4 regions of the Arthrobacter sp. USHLN218 genome follow, and region 3 is predicted to be linked to each of the others. Evidence: riboswitches for the same ligand, from Rfam matches in the RefSeq annotation. Region 3 holds a riboswitch; each other region holds the start of a gene.

Region 1 (4,991 bases), on a different contig from region 3:
GTGAACTCGGTGTTGTCCTCGTTGCCGCTGAATTTGGTGGCAATCCACGGCACGAGCTTGCCCGATTCGGCGTCGAAGTAGGTGAGCCGGTCCAGCACGCTGTTGAGCACATTCGCCTTCTCGTAGAAGCGTGCCGACTGGGTCTGGAAGTTGTTGATCGGCGCCACTTCGGCGTAAACCAAGGTGCCGCCCTGGACCGGCTGGCCATTATCGGCGGCAGGCTCCGCACCGCCACCGGAATTACCGCCGCAGGCAGCGAGCAGCAGTGCGGAAACGCTGAGGAGGGCGGCGGCCTGGGCCCGCCGGAAGCGGCGCACGGGTTGTGGCGCGTTGTCGTCGTTGATGGCCATGAAGGCTCCTCTCGGTCATTACCGAGGAACGCCATTTCACGCGGGAAGTCTGCCACGCACACGGAGCGGGACAGGGACCAACGGGAAGATGCGGCTAACTCCATCGGTCCTGGCAGGAGCACCCTACGGAGCATGTCCTTCCGCGCTGTGCGCGGCCCTCGGACATGTCCCTTGTTATCGACGCGGACCAGAGGTGATCCAGCGTGACCAGGGTTGCTGCAGCGTCATAGAGCCAGGTCTCTCAGCTGCTCGGGATGGTTACGCGTTCCAGTGTGGGGGGCGGAGGGTCACACTGGAAATAGCCTGCGTCACAACTCGTCATGAAGCGACATTTCCTTGCCTGGCCTGCGGCTTTGTGCTGGAGAAGCGGGATTGCGGCCGCAGCGGTGGGGAGGCTAGAGTCCGAGGGCCGGGGCCTCGATCATGGGGCAGGTGTCCATGACGACGTCGAGCCCGGCGGCTTTGGCGCGTTCCGCGGCGGCTTCTTCGATGACGCCGAGCTGCAGCCAGACGGCCTTCGCTCCGGCCGCGATGGCCTGGTCCACGACGGGGCCGACCTTCTGCGAGTTGACGAAGCAGTTGACCACGTCGATGCCGCCGGGGATGTCGGCGAGCTTGCGGTACCCCCGCTGGCCATGAACGTCTTCGCCCTTGAGGTTGACGGGGATGATCTCCATGCTGCGCTGGTCCAGCATGTACCGGGAGACGCCCAGTGCCACACGACGCGGATTGTTGGACAAACCGACGACGGCCCACCGGGCGGGCGTGGTGAGCAGCCGCTTGATGACTTCCGGATCGTTGACATGGCCCATGCGGCCAGCCTAGCGCCGGGCCGCGCCGCCGGACAGGGCAAGCCCCACCCCCGCGCCCCCACCGGAGCACCCGCACCGGCGCGTCCCGCGCGGAAACCCGCCGCGCCGCCGTCGTTGTTGGATTTGCCAGAACGGGCCGCGATGCCGTTGAGTAAGGGCATCCCATCCCGAGCGGCCGAGAGACCTGGATCGATGAAGCCGCAGCAACCGACCCGATGAGTGCCTCGACGGCCCTGCCACGGAACGGTGCTACTGCCAGGACCGATGGAAAGGCAGCGCTGCTATGTCCCTGAATACCGACCACATCCGCGTCACCCATGCCGGTTCCCTGCCGCGGACCCCGGAACTGATTGCGGCCAACGAGGCGAAGGAAGCCGGCGGCATCACGGACGAATTCCGGCGCCTGCTCGCCGAGTCGGTGGCCGACGTCGTCGAACGCCAGAAGAACCTGGGGATCGATATCCCGAACGACGGCGAGTACGGGCACACCATGTCCTCCTCCGTCGACTACGGGGCCTGGTGGAACTACTCCTTTGCCCGGCTCGGCGGCCTCGAGGCCACCGATGTGGACCGCTGGGCTGACACCGAGGTGCACCGTTCGTCGCCCGGCAACATCGTGCTGACCACCTTCACGGACCGGCGCGACCGGGTGAAGTTCAACGACGCCTATACCGACCCGTCCTCCGGGATCCTGGCGCACCGGAAGTCCGTAAAGCAGCCCAAGATCGCGGGGCCGCTGACGTACACCGGACAGGATCTCGTCGCCTCGGACGTCGAAAACCTGAAGAAGGGCCTGGCCGCGGCGGGGCTTGAAGAAGGCTTCGTGGCGGCCCTCTCCCCCGGCTCGTGCGCCCGGATCGCCAACGACTACTACAAGACGGACGAGGAACTGGTCTACGCCTGCGCCGACGCGATGCGCGAGGAGTACAAGGCGATCATAGACGCCGGCCTCACCGTGCAGCTCGACGACCCGTCGCTCGCGGAGAGCTGGGACCAAATCAGCCCGGAGCCGGCGCTGGCGGACTACCTGAAATTCATCCAGCTGCGGGTCGAGGCCACCAACTGGGCGCTGCGGGACCTGCCGGCGGAACAGATCCGACTGCACGTCTGCTGGGGCTCCTGGCACGGCCCGCACACCACGGACATCCCGTTCGCGGACATCATCGGCTCCGTCCTGCAGATCAACGCCGGCGCCTACTCCTTCGAGGCGGCCAACGTCCGGCACGAGCACGAGTGGCGGGTCTGGGAAGACACCAAGCTGCCGGAGGGCAAGTCGATCATTCCGGGCGTGGTCTCGCATGCGACGAACGTGGTGGAGCACCCGGAGCTGGTGGCGGACCGGATCGAACGCTTCGCCGGGCTGGTGGGACGCGAGTCCGTCATCGCGTCCACCGACTGCGGCCTGGGCGGGCGGGTGCATCCGCAGATCGCCGTCGCCAAGCTCGAAGCGTTGGGCGAAGGCGCGCGGATCGCCACCCGCCGGCTCTGGCGCTGAACCGCCTGCACGTCACCCGGACGCCGGCCGGGCGGCCTTTGTTACGGCGGATGAGGCGCGGGCTTGCCGAAAACCGCCCCGTGACGGTTCAATGGGCTTGACCATCCCGAGCGGCTGAGAGACCTGGCTCTACGACGCCGCAGCAACCCTGGTCGCCGGAGTTCTGCCGTGAACGCCGGTGATATCGAGGTTCATCGCCGCAGGCCGGTGCATCCGCACCGAAGGCGTGATCCGTAGGGTGCTACTGCCAGGATCGATGGAGTGATCCCTTGACTGCATTGGCACCTTCTGCCCGCCCCTCGGCCGCCGCGTCCTCGCAGGCACGCCGTCCCGACCTGTCCTCCGCCCTGCCGGTGTCCTTCAGCGGGCTGCGCCGCACCTTCGGCAGCGGCGGCTCCGCGCACACCGTCCTGCGCGACATCGATTTCGAGGTGCAACGCGGCGAGGTCCTGGCCATCCTCGGCCCGAGCGGCTGCGGCAAGTCCACCCTCCTGCGCGCCACCGCGGGCCTGGACGCCCCGAGCGCCGGCACTGTCAACATAGGTACGACGCCGGTGCAGGGCATCGATCCGCGCTGCGCCTTTGCGTTCCAGGAGCCGAGGCTGCTCCCCTGGCACACGCTGCAAGCCAATGTGGCCATCGGCCTGCCGAAGTCCGCGAGCGCCAAGGCCGGCAAGGCCAAGGTCGCCCGGCTGCTGGAGCTGGTGGGCCTGGACAAGTTCGCCAAGCACCGGCCGCGCGAGGTCTCCGGAGGCATGGCCCAGCGTGCCTCGCTGGCCCGTGCGCTGGCCCGCAACCCGGGCGTGCTGCTGCTGGATGAGCCCTTCGGCGCGCTCGATGCCCTGACGCGGATCAAGATGCAGGACCTGCTGCTCGACATCCACGCCGCCGAGCCGACCACGGTCCTGCTGGTGACGCACGACGTCGACGAGGCGCTCCAGCTGGCCGACCGCATCGTCGTCCTCGGCAAGGAAACCGGACGCGAAGGCGACGGCGCCACGATCGTGCGCACCGTCGTCGTACCCGGCGAACGCCCGCGGGACCGCGGCTCCGCCGAGCTGGCGCGAATGCGCAGCTCCCTGCTGGAAAGCCTGGGCGTCGAGGGGCACTAGCCCCGCCCCGGGCCGCGCCGGCGAACGCCGCGTCCAACCAACGTCTTGAAACTCTGCTGAACCTGCAGCGCCCTCTCCTGCGCTGCGCCCGATCCGAAGGACCTGACATGCCGATTTCCCGCCGCTTCACCCGCCGTTCCCTGCTCGGCGCGGCCGCCGTCGCCGCCTCCGCCTCCCTCGCCCTGACCGGCTGCGTCGCAGGCGAGGACTCCGAGGCCAGCGCCGGGGGCTCCGCCGCCGCGAGCGACGGCGTGCTGAACATCGACTTCGCCACCTACAACCCGCTCAGCCTGGTCATCAAGGAAAAGGGCTGGCTGGAGGCCAGCCTCGCCGACCAGGGCGTAGAGGTGAACTGGGTGCAGTCCGCCGGCTCCAACAAGGCCAACGAGGCGCTGCGCTCCGGCGCCATCGACGTCGGCTCCACCGCCGGCTCCGCGGCGCTGCTGGCCCGCGCCAACGGCTCGCCGATCCAGGCCATCAGCCTGTACTCGCAGCCGGAATGGGCCGCGCTGGTCACGCTGCCGGACTCGGGCATCGACTCGGTGGAGGACCTGAAGGGCAAGTCCGTGGCCGCGACCAAGGGCACCGACCCCTACTTCTTCCTGCTGCAGTCGCTGGAGGAAGCCGGGCTGTCGCAGGACGACGTGACCGTGCAGAACCTGCAGCACGCGGACGGCCTCACCGCCCTGAACAACGGCTCCGTGGACGCCTGGTCCGGGCTGGACCCGATCATGGCCGGCGCGGAGAAGGACGGTGCGAAGCTGTTCTACCGGAACCTGGACTTCAACACCTACGGCTTCCTGAACGCGACCGAGAGCTTCCTCAAGGAAGACCCGGAGGTGGCGCAGACCGTGGTGAACGCGTACGAGAAGGCCCGTGCCTGGGCGGCGGAGAACCCCGAAGAGACCGCGCAGATCCTCGCCGACGTGGCCGGGCTGGACCCCGAAGTTGCGACGAAGGTCATCACCGAGCGCAGCAACCTGGATGTCGATCCGGTGCCGGGCGAGACGCAGCGGGCCGTGCTGGAGAAGATCGGCCCGGCCTTCGTGGAGACCGGCGATGTGGCCAGCCAGAAGCAGATCGACGACGCGCTCGGCTCCCTCCTCAATGACTCGCTGGTGAAGGCGGCCGATCCGGCCGCGATCAAGGAATCCTGATGACGCATCCCGGGAATCCCGATCTCACCGGCAACAGTGTTACCGCCACCAGCAAGGAAGGCCTC
Region 2 (4,991 bases), on a different contig from region 3:
GGGGCGCTCCTACACCCGGCCAACTGTGGTTCCACCGATCCTGTCGAAGCCCCGCGGCTCGGAGAAGCTGCACCAGGCCGCGGGGATGCTCGCACTCGGGATTCATTGCGGCCTGCCAAGTCCACCTGACGAACGTGACGTTTTCCGCGCGAATCCTGTCCTCTCGGGCCTTCTCCTTCTCGACTGCTTCAGCAGGGGAGCGTCCCTTCAGATACTCGCCGCGTGAGTACTTGACAGAGCCGTCGAATTCCCCGGCAACCCTTGCCTCTTTCCAAAAGAAATCGGTAACACCCAAAAGGCTGCCGTCGGCGGCGTAGAAGGGGTGCTGCAGTATCGGGGCAGGAAGGTTGAAGAGGTACATCTGCGCCCGTGAGAGCGACTCTCCCACGGATCCCGACTGTGGATCTCCGAAATCGATGATCCGGTGTGCGCGGGCTGCCTTCGTCTTCGTGGCAAGGCGCTCTGCGAGTGCATGCAGCTGGTCCTTGTCCAGCGCGGGCAGCCCCCGGTCCTTATCCCGCCGCAGGACATGATCCATGGCGGGAACCGCCTGTTCAAACGGGAGCCGCGCCGCGACATCCACCGCCGTCTGTGCCCGCGAGGTCACCGTTAAACCATCCAGGGATTGGAGCGGTTCGAGGATTTCCGACGCGATCCAATGCATGCCTGCTCGCCGCTGTCCGTGCTGGCCCAAAGAAGCCAGCAGGACAACTTCGGGGCTCCTTCCGATGACGGGCATGCCCCAAATAGCGGCCGCGGACTGGCACGCAAGGACTCGTTCGCTCCGCCCTTTGCCGACAGCAGCCTCGATATGGAACCTGTACTGCTCCCACCAAGCCAGTTGTCGCCAGACCTCTGAGGAAACGTAGACACCCTTGCGGATGCGGGTCAAGGTCCCGGCTCTGGCCTGGGTGGCCAAGTGGTGCCGTCCGACCCCGGAGTGATCGTAGTCGTGGGCGAAGATCAGTGGAGAAGCCATGCTTTGATCGTGGACTGCACGGCCCGTCGGCGGGGATCAGGCACCCGTCCTATGTGGATAGAACCAGCGCCCCTCTTGGGATAGAACCAACGCCGGTGAATAACGGTGGTGCTGGCTGGCATGTGGAGGACGGGAGAACGAAAATGCTGCGTTCCGGAATTACGCCGATGGATCGAATCCCCGGCGAATTTCCAGAACGCAGCAAAATCGAATACAGCAGAACCGCGAACTGATGAAGCGGCAGGTGAACAAAGGGCGCGGGGCGCCGGGAATCAGAGCTCGACGATGCCGTTGGGCGTCTCGAACCGCACGGACATGATGCCCGGCGTGCCGTTCGGCGCCGTCCAAGCGACCTTGACATCGTCCAGGAGCGCGTCCACCGGCGTGCCCAGCCAGTCCGCCACGCGGGCCGACGAGCCGGCGATCGTCAGGCCGATCAGCTTGGCGGTCGCCTCGTAAGCCTTGGAGGGGTGCAGGTCTTCGGTGCCCTCGTCCCAGCGCAGCATGTACGGCACCTGCGGGTCCGCGATCAGGCCCTTGATGCCGATCTGCTGCCAGGACAGCTCGCGGCCGTCCGGGAACTTACGGTTGCCCGGGACAGCATTGCGGCCCAGCCGCTCCTCGAAGGGCGTCAGATCGTCAACTTCGACGCACCAGCCCATCCAGCCGCCGCCGGCCTCGGACCGGGCGCGCACCGCTTGTCCAAAGGGTGCCTTGTCCGACGCCGGGTGGGCCAGGACCTCGACGACCTCGAGATAGTGGTGGTCCGTCAGGGGGAAAATCATGTTCCGGGTACCAAAGCGGGGGTGCACCCCGCCCTTGACTGCCTCGATGCCCAGGGCCGAGGCAATTCGCTCGGTGGTGGCAGCCAGGCCATCGGGTTCACATGCATAGGAAACGTGGTCGAAACGCATAACTCATCTTGACATTTTGTGATCTGCCTCTCGACTTAGGGTGTCCTAACAGACATTCATACACCGTCACATACTTGCCGATCCGAAGGCCTTCGCCGAACCTTGATACAGGTCATGAGCGCCAGCATCGAGCCCCGGCTTGCTGGCCGGCAACCCTCCAACCGCGGTGGGGTGCCCCGGGTGAAGACCTGGTTTCCGCCACCAGGCGCGAAGCAAGCGCGGGTCGCAACCTGCAGCCACGCCATCGGCGGCCGCAGTGCTGACCCCTTCATATCAGCGAGGGAGTTGCAGTTATGTCCAACAACTGGTCATTCGAAACCCGACAGATCCACGCCGGCCAGGAGCCGGATGCGGCAACCGGAGCCCGGGCGCTGCCGATCTACCAGACCACATCGTTCGTCTTCCCCAGCACCGACAGCGCGGCGGACCGCTTCGCGCTGCAGGAGCTGGCGCCCATCTACACCCGGATCGGCAACCCGACGCAGGAAGCGGTCGAAACCCGCATCGCCAGCCTCGAAGGCGGCGTCGGCGCGCTCCTGCTTTCCTCGGGGCAGGCCGCGTCCACGTTCTCCATCCTGAACCTGGCCGAGGCCGGGGACCACATCGTCGCGAGCCCGAGCCTCTATGGCGGCACCTACAACCTGCTCCAGAACACGCTGCCGAAGTTCGGTATCCAGGTGACCTTCGTGGAGGACCCGGACAACCTGGACCAGTGGCGCGCAGCCGTGCAGCCGAACACCAAGGCGTTCTTCGGCGAAGTCGTCGCGAACCCGCGCCAGGATGTCCTGGACATCGAGGGCGTCAGCGCCGTCGCGCACGAGGCCGGCGTGCCGCTGATCGTCGACAACACCTTGGCCACCCCGTACCTGATCCGCCCGATCGAATGGGGCGCGGACATCGTCGTGCACTCCGCCACCAAGTACCTGGGCGGCCACGGCAGCGCCATCGCCGGCGTCGTCGTGGACTCGGGGAACTTCGACTTCGCCAAGGATCCGGAAAGGTTCCCGGGCTTCAACACCCCGGACGAGAGCTACAACGGCCTGGTCTTCGCCCGCGACCTGGGCGTCGGCGGCGCGCTCGGCGCGAACCTGGCCTACATCCTCAAGGCCCGCGTCCAGCTGCTGCGCGACCTGGGCTCCTCCGTGGCGCCGTTCAACGCCTTCCTCATCGCCCAGGGCCTCGAGACCCTGAGCCTGCGCGTGGAGCGGCACGTTTCCAACGCGCAGCAGGTGGCGCAGTGGCTGGAAAAGAACGACGCCGTCGAGTCCGTTGCGTACGCGGGGTTGCCTTCCAGCCCGTGGTACGAGCGCGGCCGCAAGTACGGACCGAAGGGGACCGGGGCCATCATCGCCTTCGAGATCTCCGGCGGGCTCGAGGCCGGCAAGCGCTTCGTCGACGGACTGGAACTCCACTCGCATGTGGCCAACGTCGGCGACGTACGCTCGCTGGTGATCCACCCGGCGTCGACCACGCACGCTCAGCTGTCGCCGGAGGCCCAGGTCGCCGCCGGCGTCACCCCGGGCCTCGTCCGGCTCGCCGTCGGCATTGAACACATCGACGACATCATCGCGGACCTGGAAGCCGGTTTCCGCGCGGCCAAGGGCGCAGCCTAAGGCGCTTTGAGATGAAGGAACCACAGGCATCACTTTGACAACACTGCAACCACAGGAATTGCTGAACACGGCAGCGGACGGCATCTTGCGCCACGCGTCCATCGGAGCCCTGGAATTCGAGACCGGCGGCTACCTGCCGGAGGTCGTCCTCGGCTATGAGACCTGGGGCACCTTGAACGAGGATGCCTCCAATGCCGTGCTCATCCAGCATGCCCTGACCGGCAGCACGCATGTTGCCCGTGGAGATTCCGACGAGCCGGGCTGGTGGGATCCGCTGGTGGGCCCCGGGGCCACCATCGATACGGACAAGTACTTCGTGGTGGCCGCCAACATGGTTGGCGGCTGCTACGGATCCACCGGTCCGGCCTCGCCGGCTCCCGACGGGCGTCCCTGGGGCTCCCGCTTCCCGATGGTCACCATCCGCGATTCGGTCCATGCCGAAGCCCGTCTGGCGGACCTGCTGGGCATCTGCCGCTGGCACGCCGTCCTCGGCGGCTCCATGGGCGGGGCACGCGCGCTCGAATGGGCCGCGACCTACCCCGAGCGCACAGCCCGCTGCGCCGTGATTGCCTGCGGCGCCGCCAGCACGGCCGAGCAGATCGCCTTCGCCCAGGCGCAGGTCCTGGCCATCCGGCTCGACCCGAACTTCAACGACGGCGACTACTACGAGGGCCAGGCCCCGGTGGACGGCCTCGGCATTGCCCGCCGGATCGCGCACATCAACTACCGCTCCGAGCCGGAGTTCGAGTACCGCTTCGGCCGCAACGCCCAGGGCACCGAGGAGCCCTTCGGCAGCGTCACCGCCGCAGGCCGCGGCCGCTACGCGGTGGAAAGCTACCTGGACCACCAGGCCAGCAAGCTGGCGGACCGTTTCGACGCCAACAGCTACATCCACATGACCGAGGCCCTGATGAGCCACGACGTGGCGCGCGGACGCGGCTCGGTGGCCGAGGCCCTGGCGGGTGCGGACACTGAGTTCCTGGTCGCCGCCGTCGACTCGGACCGGCTGTACTTCCCGGAGCAGTCGCGGCAGCTCGCCGCAGCCCTGCCCAACCCCGTGAAGGTCCACATGATCCAGGTGCCGACCGGCCACGACGGCTTCCTGACGGACATCCACCAGCTGCACGACGAGCTCACCGCCAGCTTCTTCCCGCGCGCCTAGGTTCGCGCCACCGCCGGCAGCGCCGGCTGCGGCGGCCGCTACCTTGGGGCGGCGCGCACGGAGATGTCCGCACTCAGCGGCCTGGCGAGGAACGTCCGGTAGCGTTCCAGCGCGCTGTGCAGCGCCTGCTCTTCGCCATCCTCCAGCGTCCGGTGCAGCAGGAGAGTGACGACGGCGGCGCCCGGCTTGAGCGCGTGCTGCCAGTTCCCGATCATGCGCCCGTCCAAAAGCACCACGTGGCTGGGCACCTTGGCGTTGGCCGGGGCCGGAGCGGCGCCGCCGAGATAGCTGCGGGTCGGGGTGTAGCCCATGACGTACTCGTC
Region 3 (4,991 bases):
GGAAGCGCGCGCGGAACTCGACCTTTCCTGCCGTGTCGTCCGGACCGCCCCGCACCACCCGGATGACCTCAAGACCCTCCCACTGCTGCTCCGGATCGAGCTCCAGCGAGCGCGGTCTTGTTTCCGATGACCAGCTGCGCAGCAGGTAGGCGCTGTCCCCGGCGACAAATGCCGAATAGCGCGAGCGCATCAGCTCCTCGGCCGTCGCCGCCTCTGCCAGGCCGGCATGGAGGCGTCCGCAGCAGTCGCGGTAGGCCGCCGAGCTGCCGCAGGGACAGGGGGCGGACGGCGCAATCGATTCGCGGAACATGGCTGCCATCCTAGGCAACCGCCTGCCGGGCCCCGAGGAAAGGCATCAGCTCGGCCAGGACCTCATCCGCCGGGAAGAGGGTCGAGGCGTGCGTGCGCCCCGGCAGCGGGACGAAGCGGGCCGCGGGCATCAGCGCGGCGGCGCGCCTGGAGTCGTCGAACCTGGCCGTGTCCTCGGTGCCGGCCATGAGCAGTACGGGCATCCCCAGCGAGGCCAATTCGGCTTCGGTGAGCCCGGGTTCCTCCTCGGTCCGTTCGAAATAGGCCGCCAGCGCCTGAGGGTCGTTGGCCTTGAAGGCCACCTTGGCGGCGGCATCCAGCGGCTTGCCCGCCGCTTCCAGGCCGTCGATGAAGCCTTCCATCCCGCCGCGGCGCAGTTCCTCGAGGTAGCCGTCGAAGAATATCCTGGCCACCTGCCCCTGCTGGGCCCGGTAGGTGCCGCCCAGCGTCGCGAGCCGTTCCACGCGCTCGGGGGCCGCCGCGGCCAGCGCGAAACCCACCCGCGCCCCGAAGGAGTATCCCGTCACCGCGGCACTGGCGATCCCCTCCGCGTCCAGGACTGCCAGGACGTCGCCGACGACCAGCGGCATCCGATAGGACTCGGCGTCGTGCGGCTTGCCGCTACGGCCGTGGCCCCGCAGGTCGATCCGGACCACGGTGAAATCGGCGGCCAACGCCCCCACGTACCCGAGCCCGCGCCAAATCGCGCGCGAGAGCGCGGAACCGTGCAGGAGTACGACGGCGGGTCCCTCCCCCGTGATGTCGTAGGCGATCGAGGTCCGGTCCACGGGGTTTGCAGCTTCAGGCATGACCTCAGTCTATGGACCGGCGCCCGAAGGAATGGTCATGCTCGCCGCAGCCCGTGCCGCCAGCGCCGGAACCTGCCGGTCAGTGACCGGCCGGCGTGCTGGTGTCCTTCCTGCTCGAACGGGTCGGAAACATCGTCCGGCAGCACTCCGTCCTCGCCCGCCCTGACGTGGCCGGTGCCGGGCCCGGGTATCTGGGCAGCCGCGAGGTTCGGCATCACCGGATCGTCTCCCGAGCCGTGCAGCGGCAGCGGGCCCATGCGTTCTTCCGGTGCTGCTCCAAAAATTCTCTTCCGCTTGGTCGCCATCGCTGCTCTCCTCCAACGCGCCACTGTTCCTATTGTCGCGCCGGTTCTACCGGAAAGTAAGGGGGCGGCGGTCAGTTCGACGGCGCCACCTCGACGGCAAACTGCCCCACCTGCCACGGGTCGATGGCAGGAACAGCCAGCTTCCGGAAGCCATCGACGTTCCGGGACACGATCGTCAGGCAGTGCTGCACGGCCGTCGCCGCTATCAGGGAATCCACGGCGGTGACCTCGGGATTCCCCGCCATCGGCGCCCAGGACATCGCCACGCCCAGGTCCACCGGCAGGATGAACCCGGAGAAGCGCGAGGCCAGTTCGCCGAGCCAGGCGCCGCCGTCGTCCGGTCCCCTGCCCTCCTGGCTGCCCAGCAGATGGAGCTCCGCCACTGACAGCGCGGAAATGTAGATGCCCAGGTGCCGGCGGCGCTGCAGGAAATCGACGACCGCCGGATGCGGTTCGGCGCGGCGCACTTCGGCGACGACGTCGGTGTCCAGCAACAGGCCCGAAGGACCCCTCACAGGCCCGCCGCGCGTGGCGTCCGCGCATCCTGCCGGGCCGGGAGGCCAGCGGGCCCGAGCAGGAAATCGACGAATTCCTGGCGTGCGGCCGTAACTTGTTCGTAGTCGGAAAGGCTCATCACGCCTAGGCCGGCGTGGGCAGTATTAGCTGTACTCATGGAAGCGGTGCCGGGCACCGGTCCTTTCACGTGCTCTTGCCCGCACCATTTGCCAGTAGGCGAATGCAGGCCGCTTCGTCATCCGAACCACCCAGAGAGCGTGGGGTTGGTACGCGGCCAAGTCGGAGCTTAGCGACCGCAATTCCTGAAGCTGAAGCGAGTATAACCAGAGCTTGTGCCGCCAGTCACGGGCCGCCTCGTCACCGGAAGTAATAAGGCCTAGCGGTCCGTCACGAAGGCCTAACGGGCTGTCACGGCGAGTAACGGGCCTACAACAAAATGTTTACTTCGCAGCAACCGTTTGGCTATGTGCATGCGGGACCCTATAGTTGGAAATGCTTCACGAGATGTGATCCGCAGCACACCGGCTCGCCGGGTACTGCAAGGCTCCGACCGATCACGCACCAACCCCATGTTCGCGGGTGGTTCGGATGACGAAGCGGCCTGCATTTCACAGGACAACGAGGTTCTGAAGGGGACTCGGTGCGGGCAAGAACAACCGGAGAGAACAAGAATGATGAGTGCATATCCAATAGAAAAAGACAGCCGCAGCGGCCACCGCGAGCGCACCGTCGGTCTCTGGGACAACAGCGTTCTGGACGAGTGGGTCGAGGTAGCCGTACATATCGAGGCTGAGCTGAGCCTGGTCCAGTTGTGCCGGGACGGCGTACAGAAAATGCTGTATTCCGAGGACATCGGCGCCGTGCTGGAAGCGGCCATGGACTCGGACGGCTCCGCGCTGTGGTGCGAGAAGTACTCCAAGCTGCTCATTCCCAGCACCCGTCCGGGCGCGGGCAACCGCTTCTTCTCGCTGCGGCGGATGCTGAACGACGACGGCGGAGCACCGGACTGCCACTAGCGCGCCTGGCGCTGCGGTGGGGTGTCCGTTCTGGGATGTCTGCTGATTTGTCCGTTACTTGGTTTGCGCCCTTGCCCGCCTGCCCGGTTTCGGGCGGTCCGGCCGGACGGGCGCAAACTGTCGGACACGGCTGATAGAAGTTGAGCATAAAGAGCCGCCCGCCGGCCCGGGGCCCCGACAGGGGTCTCGGAGCCGGCGGGACCAACTTCTCCTCCAGGAGGCACCGTGTTCCTGCTCGACCCGCTGCTGCCCGGCGCGCCACGGGACCTGATCTTCACCGCGAGCGACCTGGTGGTGGCGGCGCAGTGCGAGTACGAACTGCTGCGGAAGCTGGATGAGAAACTTGGGCGCAGCCCGAAGGCGGAGTTCCCGCCGGACGAGATGCTGGCCCGCACGGCTGAACTGGGCGACGTCCACGAGCACCGCGTGCTTCAGGGCTTCCGGGACACCTTCGGGGCCGGCGTGGTGGAAATCGCCGGAATCGCGGACTACACCAGGCCGTTGCTAGAGGCCAAGCACCGGGAATCGATCGCGGCGCTGCGCTCCGGTGCGGACGTGGTGTTCCAGGCTTCCTTCTTCGACGGCAGCTTCCACGGCCGTTCAGACTTCCTCGTCAGGGAAGGTGACGGCTCCTCGGCCCGCTACGCCGTGTACGATTCCAAGCTCGCCCGGCATGCCAAGGTCACGGCGCTGTTGCAGCTGGCGGCGTACGGCGACCAGCTGATAAAAGCCGGTATCGACCCTTCGCCCACCGTGACACTCGTGCTGGGCGACCGTTCCCGCAGCGACCATAGCCTGCGCGACCTGCTGCCGGTCTTCCGGGAGCGCCGCCGCCGCTTCCTGGAGCTCACGTCCGCCCACCGGGCCCAACGTGCCCCCGTGGCATGGGGAGATGACCGGCATACAGCGTGCGGGCGCTGCGACTACTGCGCCGAGCAGGTAGCGCTCCACCGGGACGTGCTGCTGGTTTCCCGGATGAGCCCGGTCCGTCGCCGCCGCCTGCGGGACCTGGGCGTCACCACGATCGACCAGCTGGCGGCCATGGAGCTGCCCCCGGGTGAGGCACCGGACGGCGTGCTGGCCCGGCTGCGCGACCAGGCGAGGATGCAGACCGGCATGGAGGAACCGGACGGGGCCGTGCAGTACACGGATGGCGACGGAACCCGGCACAGCCTCGCCTACCGGGTGCTGGCAGCAAACGCGCTCGGAACACTCCCCGCACCAAGTGAGGGAGACATCTTTTTCGACTTCGAAGGGGACCCGCTCTGGCAGGACCAGGCCGGGACCTGGGGACTGGAGTACCTGTTCGGGGTCATGGAGAACCCGCCGGCCCCCGGAGCCGCCCCGCCCTTCCTTCCGTTCTGGGCCCACAGCCGCGCCGAAGAAGGCAAAGCTCTGGCCGAATTCCTGGATTATGTGGGCCGGCGGCGGAAGCAGTATCCGGACCTGCACATCTACCATTACGCCAACTACGAGAAGGCCGCGCTGCGCCGCCTCTCGCTGCAGCACGTGATCGGCGAGGACGCCGTGGACGCCTTGCTGCGCGAAGGCGTCCTGATCGACCTCTACGACGTGGTGCGCAACAGCCTGCGGATCTCGGAAAAGTCCTACAGCATCAAGAAGCTCGAGCCCTTGTATATGGGATCGCACCTGCGCTCGGGGGATGTCAAAGATGCCGGCGGGTCCGTCGTCGCTTACGCACTCTACTGCGAAGCCCGGGACAGCGGCCGGCCCCAGGAAGCAGAAGCGATCCTGGCCAGCATCCGCGACTACAACGAGTACGACTGCCTCTCGACGCTCCGCCTTCGTGACTGGCTATTGGAGCGGGCCGACGAGCGCGGGATAGCACGGGCACGGGCCGCGGAGGCCGGTCCCGGCCCGGAATCCGAGGACCCCTCACCGGACGAGGCACGGCTGCTCAGGCACGTAGCGGCAGCGACCGAGCGCGCGCTGCACGCCGGCGGAGAGCTGACGCCGGACGAGCAGGCCGTCGCAATGGTGGCGGCGTCCGTGGGATACCACCGCAGGGAAGACAA
Region 4 (4,991 bases), on a different contig from region 3:
GACGGTTCCCTGGCAGCGACCGCGACCACCGACGAGAACGGCATGTCGGGCGGATGGCTGGACGAGGGCCGCTACAGGCTGCGTCTGGCCGTTCCGGAGGGCTATGCCGTCTCCGGGGCCGAAGCGTACGTCTATCCTTTCGAAGATGAAGGCCCGCAGGCCTTGGGCATTGATCCCGACGGACTGACCGACCTGTTCGAAGTCGACGGCGAATACTCGGCCATCATTGCGATCGGCCTGGCCGAGGCGGATGCGGCGGCCCCGGCGGCGCCGGACGTCGAACCGGCGGCAATGAATCCCGCGCCGGTGTCGCAGCCTGCCGCCGCGCGGTCTGCCGAGCCGCAGTCCGCCGAAGCAACGGCTCCGCAGCTGGCGTATACCGGCAGCACCGCCACCGCGCTCGCGCCGCTGGCCGCGCTGGCCCTGGCCGCCGGCGCCGTCCTGCTCTGGCTGGTCCGCCGGAAGCCCGCCGCCTAAGAACCTGGGGCCGGGCGGCGGAGGCGGATCAGCTGTTCCAGTTGGTCGGCCACGTCGGCAGGCGGACGGCCGGCGTCGATCACCGCGAAGTCCCCGAAGTCCGCCAGCGCCCGGTAGCGGGCAGCGAACGAGGCCAGTCCCGGGAGGGTTTCTGAGTCCTCCCCGCGCAGGGCCACCCGGGCGAGGGCCTGTTCCGGGAGAATGTCGAAGTAGACCACCAGGTCAGGGCGGGGAAGCAGGGCCAGCAGGCGCGCGGAGAGGCTCCGCCGGACCAGTCCGCGGCTGTGGTCGCGTGCCAGCTGGCAGTAGAGGGAACGGTCGAACAGCACCAGCCCGCCGGCATCCCGGGACTTTCGGTAGGCGGCGCAGGCCATGGCAACGCGAATGGCATTTTCGACGGCGCTCAAGCCCCTGCGGCCGAGCACCCGTTCGGCGGTTGTGCCGAGCCGGTTCGCCCATCGCTCCAGGGTCTTCCGGCCGGCGTAGATTCCGTGGACGGCGACGGGCTCGCCGGCAGTCGCAAACCGGGCCCTCACAGCCTCGGCCGCGGAGGTCTTCCCGGAGCCGTCGATGCCGGCCAGCGCCACGCGGTACGGGCGGCCAGGCGGAGGCTCCTGCGCGTTGGAGCAGGCAGCGCGGGCAGGAACGGGCAGGGTCGCAGTCATGGTCAGGTGCGGCAACGGGCAGGGGCCGCGGCGGGCACACTCGTCATCATCCCGCCTACGCTACGGCGGGAAACTGGGCAGGTGCTGGAAGTAGCCCCGGTATTAGGCGAAGACCGGCTGCTCCAGCCGGCGGAAGGCCGAACCGTGGAAGACCAGCGGCTCGTGCGCGTCGTCGTGCGTGGTCAGGGCGTGCACCCGCAGCAGCACCACGTGGTGGTCGCCGGCCGGAACCTCCTGCTCCACCGAGCAGTCCAACCACAGCGCGGCCTCCTCGAGGAAGAGGGCGCCGTCGTCGGTGGAATGCAGTTGAAGCCCGGCGAAGCGGTCCCCGGACTTCGACGCAATCTGGCGGCAGACGCCGTCGTGCCCCGCACCCAGCACGGAAACGCCGATCCGTCCGGCGGTGCGCACGATCGGCCAGGTGCGCGAGGTGTTCTGCACCGCGAACATCACCAGCGGCGGATCCATGGAGACGCCCACGGTGAAGGAGGATGCGACGATGCCCTGCGGGGCGCCGTCGACAATGGCGCACAGGGCGGCGATACCCGACGGGAAGCGACCGAAGGCCTTGCGGAGGGTGTCAGGCTGCAGATCATCGTGGAGGGACATGCCGGTTCCTTTGCCGTCAGGCGAATCCGCTGGCTTCCTCTACGACCGGCGAATGCGCAGTACTTGCGTCGCTGGCTGTTGGCCAGCGGGCCGAATCATCACCTGGAGCACCCCGCTACGGCGAGAGGGTTGCCGGCCAACCAGCCAGGGCTTGGTGTTGGCACTCATGATTCTGGTTTCCACGCTAAACGCGGCATGCTGCGCGGTCAAACCCCAGCAACACTTCGTAAAGGACCGCCGCGCGGATGCCGGGATCTACTCCGACCGTTCCGGCTCGCTGTACGTTTCGGTGTCCACGTCCGCCTGCTGGCCCGCGCTGTAGCGCGCACCGTGCACGGTCTGCTCGTTGATCAGCTCGTCCAGCCGGGTCATCAGCGGGGCATCAAGTACGACGGCGGCGGCGGCCATATCGTCGTCGAGGTGGGCGATGCTGGTGGTTCCGGGAAGGGCGACGATGTCCTCGCCGCGGTGCAGCACCCAGGCCAGCGCCAGCTGGGCCGGGGTGCAGCCGGCCTCCCCGGCAAGACGGATGAACTCGTCCAGCAGCCGCAGGTTGAGCGGGTAGTTCTGCGCCGAGAAGCGCGGCATGCCGCGGCGGATGTCGCCGTCGGGCAATGACGCCGCATCGCGCACACCGCCGGCGAGGAAACCGCGGGCCAGCGGGCTGAACGCCACGAACGCGGTGCCCAGTTCCTGGCAGGCCTCCAGGGCGCCCAGCTCCGGATTGCGCGTCCAGAGCGAATACTCCGTCTGCAGCGCCGCGATCGGGTGCACCGTGTGGGCCCGGCGGAGCGTGCCGGCGGAAACCTCGGAGAGGCCGATCCCGCCGATCTTGCCCTCGGCCACGAGTTCCGCCAAGGCACCGACGCTCTCCTCGATCGGGATGGTCTTGTCCCAGCGGTGCAGATAGTAGAGATCGATGTGGTCCGTGCGCAGCCGCCGCAGCGCCTCCTCGCAGGTGGCCTTCAGCGTGTGCGGCCGGCCGTCGATCACGCGCTTGCCGTCCACGCTCGTCATGCCGCACTTGCTGGCCAGGAAATACTCGTCCCGCCGCGCGCCCAGGACCTCGCCCACCAAGGTCTCGTTCGCCGTCGCACCGTAGAGCGCGGCCGTGTCGAAGTGCCGCACGCCGCTGTCCAGCGCGTGCAGCAGCAACGCCTCGGCCTCTTCGCGCGGCGGGGGCGTGCCGTAGGCATGGCTGAGGTTCATGCACCCCAGCCCGATGCTGCCGACGTCCCTGGTCCCGATCCGGCGAGTGCCCATGCTGTACCTTCCGCTGCGTGCGTGCCAACGCTTCTTCTTAGCACACGCCTCCTTCCGGTCCGGCATCGCCCGCCCGATTCCAGCGCATGCCTCGACAAGCCCCGGACAGCCCGGTAAGCATGGATCGTGGCTGTCATCGGGTTCCATGCATCGCACGAACAGATCGCTCCGGCCCAGCTCCTGGCCGACGTCCAACTGGCCGAGCAGGCCGGCTTCGGCGCGGCCATGTGCTCCGACCACCTGGAGCCCTGGTCCGCCCGGCAGGGCCATTCCGGCTTCGCCTGGTCCTGGCTAGGTGCCGCGCTCGCCACCACCAAGCTCCGCTTCGGCGTCGTCACCGCGCCGGGCCAGCGCTACCACCCCACCGTCATCGCGCACGCCTCCGCCACCCTCGCCAGCATGTTCCCGGGCCGCTTCTGGTTCGCCCCCGGCAGCGGGGAGAACATCAACGAACACGTCACCGGGGACGGCTGGCCTGCCAAGGACGTCCGCCAGCGGAGGCTGGAGGAGTGCGTGCAGGTCATCCGGCAAATGCACGACGGCGAAGTGGTCACCCACCGCGGGCTCGTCACCGTGGAGCAGGCCCGGATCTGGGACGTGCCCGATCCCAAGCCGGACATCATTGCCCCGGCCATCAGCCCGGACACCGCCGCCCGGGCGGCGGCGTGGGCGGACGGACTGGTCACGGTCAACCAGCCCGCCGAACAGCTGCGCAAGGTCCTCGGCGCCTACCGGGAGCACGGCGGCAAGGGCAAAGCCGTGCTGCAGGTGCACCTGTCATGGGCACCCGAGGAGGACGCCGCCGTCGAAATCGCCCTGGACCAGTGGGGCAGCAACGTCTTCCCGTCCTTCGTCGGCGCGGACCTGCCCACGCCCGCCTACTTCGACGCGGTGAGCACGACGGTGGGGGAGCAGCAGATCCGGCAGTCCGTCAACGTCTCCGCCGACACCGGCCGGCATGCCCAGTGGCTGCAGGAGTACCTGGACCTGGGCTTCGACGAGCTCTACCTGCACTTCGTCGGCCAGGAGCAGAAACCGTTCATCCACGCCTTCGGCCAGGACGTGCTGCCCCAGCTGGCCTAGCCGAACACGCCCGCCAGCAGCGCGCGGCGGGCTAGCCGGTGCACCGCCGGCCGGCTGCGCACTGCTGGCCTAGCTGAGCACGTCCGCCAGGTCGTACTTGACCGGCTCTTCCAGCTGCTCGTAGGTGCAGGATTCCGGGTCCCGGTCCGGCCGCCAGCGGACGAACTGCGTCGTGTGCCGGAATCGCTCGCCCTCCATGTGGTCGTACTTGACCTCGATTACGCGCTCCGGCCGCAGCGGCACGAAGGACAGGTCCTTGCCGGCACTCCAGCGGCTGCCCTCGGAAGTTAGCGGCGTGCGCTTGCCGGCCTCGTGCTCGGAGCGGCTCCACGGATGCTCGCCCGAATCGGCGATCAGCGGCTGCAGCTCCTCGAAGAGCTCCTTGCGCCGCTGCATCGAAAAGGCCCCCGCCACACCCACATGGGTGAGGCCGCCGCCGTCGTACAGTCCCAGTAGCAGCGATCCGACCAGCCCCGGGCCGCTCTTGTGCACGCGGTAGCCGGCCAGCACGCAGTCCGCCGTGCGCTCGTGCTTGATCTTGAACATCGCGCGCTTGTCCGGTTGGTACGTCCCGTCCAGCGGCTTGGCGACGATGCCGTCCAGGCCCGCCCCCTCGAAATGCCGGAACCACTCCTCGGCCTGCGCGTGGTCACGGGTGGTGCGGGTCAAGTGGACCGGCCCGGCCGCCTCGGCGAGAAGCTCCTCCAGCGCCTCCCGCCGGGCCGAGAACGGCAGCGGCATAAGGTCCACGTCATCGAGCGCCAGCAGGTCGAATGCCACAAAGCTGGCCGGGGTCTCGGCCGCCAGCAGCTTCACCCTGCTCGCGGCCGGGTGGATGCGCTGCTGCAGCATCTCGAAGTCCAGCCGGTCGCCGCCCGGGCGGACCAGGATGAT

What was found. Region 3 has a riboswitch for S-adenosylmethionine ahead of WFH44_RS03755 (hypothetical protein). Riboswitches for the same ligand answer to the same signal wherever they lie in the genome.
Region 1: it holds a riboswitch for S-adenosylmethionine, as region 3 does, so the genes downstream of both, WFH44_RS19440 (cobalamin-independent methionine synthase II family protein) here and WFH44_RS03755 (hypothetical protein) in region 3, are expected to answer to the same signal.
Region 2: it holds a riboswitch for S-adenosylmethionine, as region 3 does, so the genes downstream of both, WFH44_RS02910 (bifunctional o-acetylhomoserine/o-acetylserine sulfhydrylase) here and WFH44_RS03755 (hypothetical protein) in region 3, are expected to answer to the same signal.
Region 4: it holds a riboswitch for S-adenosylmethionine, as region 3 does, so the genes downstream of both, WFH44_RS09825 (flavin reductase family protein) here and WFH44_RS03755 (hypothetical protein) in region 3, are expected to answer to the same signal.

Annotation. Positions count from the first base shown of each region.
Region 1 covers NZ_JBBCYT010000010.1:110,377-115,367, reverse strand. The annotation lists gene WFH44_RS19450 (ABC transporter substrate-binding protein) at 1-350, opposite strand, end outside; gene WFH44_RS19445 (CoA-binding protein) at 746-1,162, opposite strand; SAM riboswitch class I at 1,322-1,433, shown strand; gene WFH44_RS19440 (cobalamin-independent methionine synthase II family protein) at 1,446-2,657, shown strand; gene WFH44_RS19435 (ABC transporter ATP-binding protein) at 2,936-3,769, shown strand; gene WFH44_RS19430 (aliphatic sulfonate ABC transporter substrate-binding protein) at 3,877-4,926, shown strand; gene WFH44_RS19425 (ABC transporter permease) at 4,926-4,991, shown strand, end outside.
Region 2 covers NZ_JBBCYT010000001.1:670,152-675,142, forward strand. The annotation lists gene WFH44_RS02900 (hypothetical protein) at 1-979, opposite strand, end outside; gene WFH44_RS02905 (VOC family protein) at 1,252-1,893, opposite strand; SAM riboswitch class IV at 2,004-2,118, shown strand; gene WFH44_RS02910 (bifunctional o-acetylhomoserine/o-acetylserine sulfhydrylase) at 2,187-3,506, shown strand; gene metX (homoserine O-acetyltransferase MetX) at 3,541-4,668, shown strand; gene WFH44_RS02920 (winged helix DNA-binding domain-containing protein) at 4,707-4,991, opposite strand, start outside.
Region 3 covers NZ_JBBCYT010000002.1:41,282-46,272, reverse strand. The annotation lists gene WFH44_RS03775 (YchJ family protein) at 1-310, opposite strand, end outside; gene WFH44_RS03770 (alpha/beta fold hydrolase) at 321-1,118, opposite strand; gene WFH44_RS03765 (hypothetical protein) at 1,154-1,423, opposite strand; gene WFH44_RS03760 (PIN domain-containing protein) at 1,495-1,938, opposite strand; SAM riboswitch class IV at 2,124-2,247, opposite strand; SAM riboswitch class IV at 2,435-2,598, shown strand; gene WFH44_RS03755 (hypothetical protein) at 2,611-2,955, shown strand; gene WFH44_RS03750 (TM0106 family RecB-like putative nuclease) at 3,181-4,991, shown strand, end outside.
Region 4 covers NZ_JBBCYT010000004.1:2,103-7,093, reverse strand. The annotation lists gene WFH44_RS09835 (SdrD B-like domain-containing protein) at 1-477, shown strand, start outside; gene WFH44_RS09830 (dTMP kinase) at 474-1,142, opposite strand; gene WFH44_RS09825 (flavin reductase family protein) at 1,245-1,751, opposite strand; SAM riboswitch class IV at 1,806-1,923, opposite strand; gene WFH44_RS09820 (aldo/keto reductase) at 2,007-3,014, opposite strand; gene WFH44_RS09815 (TIGR03885 family FMN-dependent LLM class oxidoreductase) at 3,141-4,097, shown strand; gene WFH44_RS09810 (ATP-dependent DNA ligase) at 4,167-4,991, opposite strand, start outside.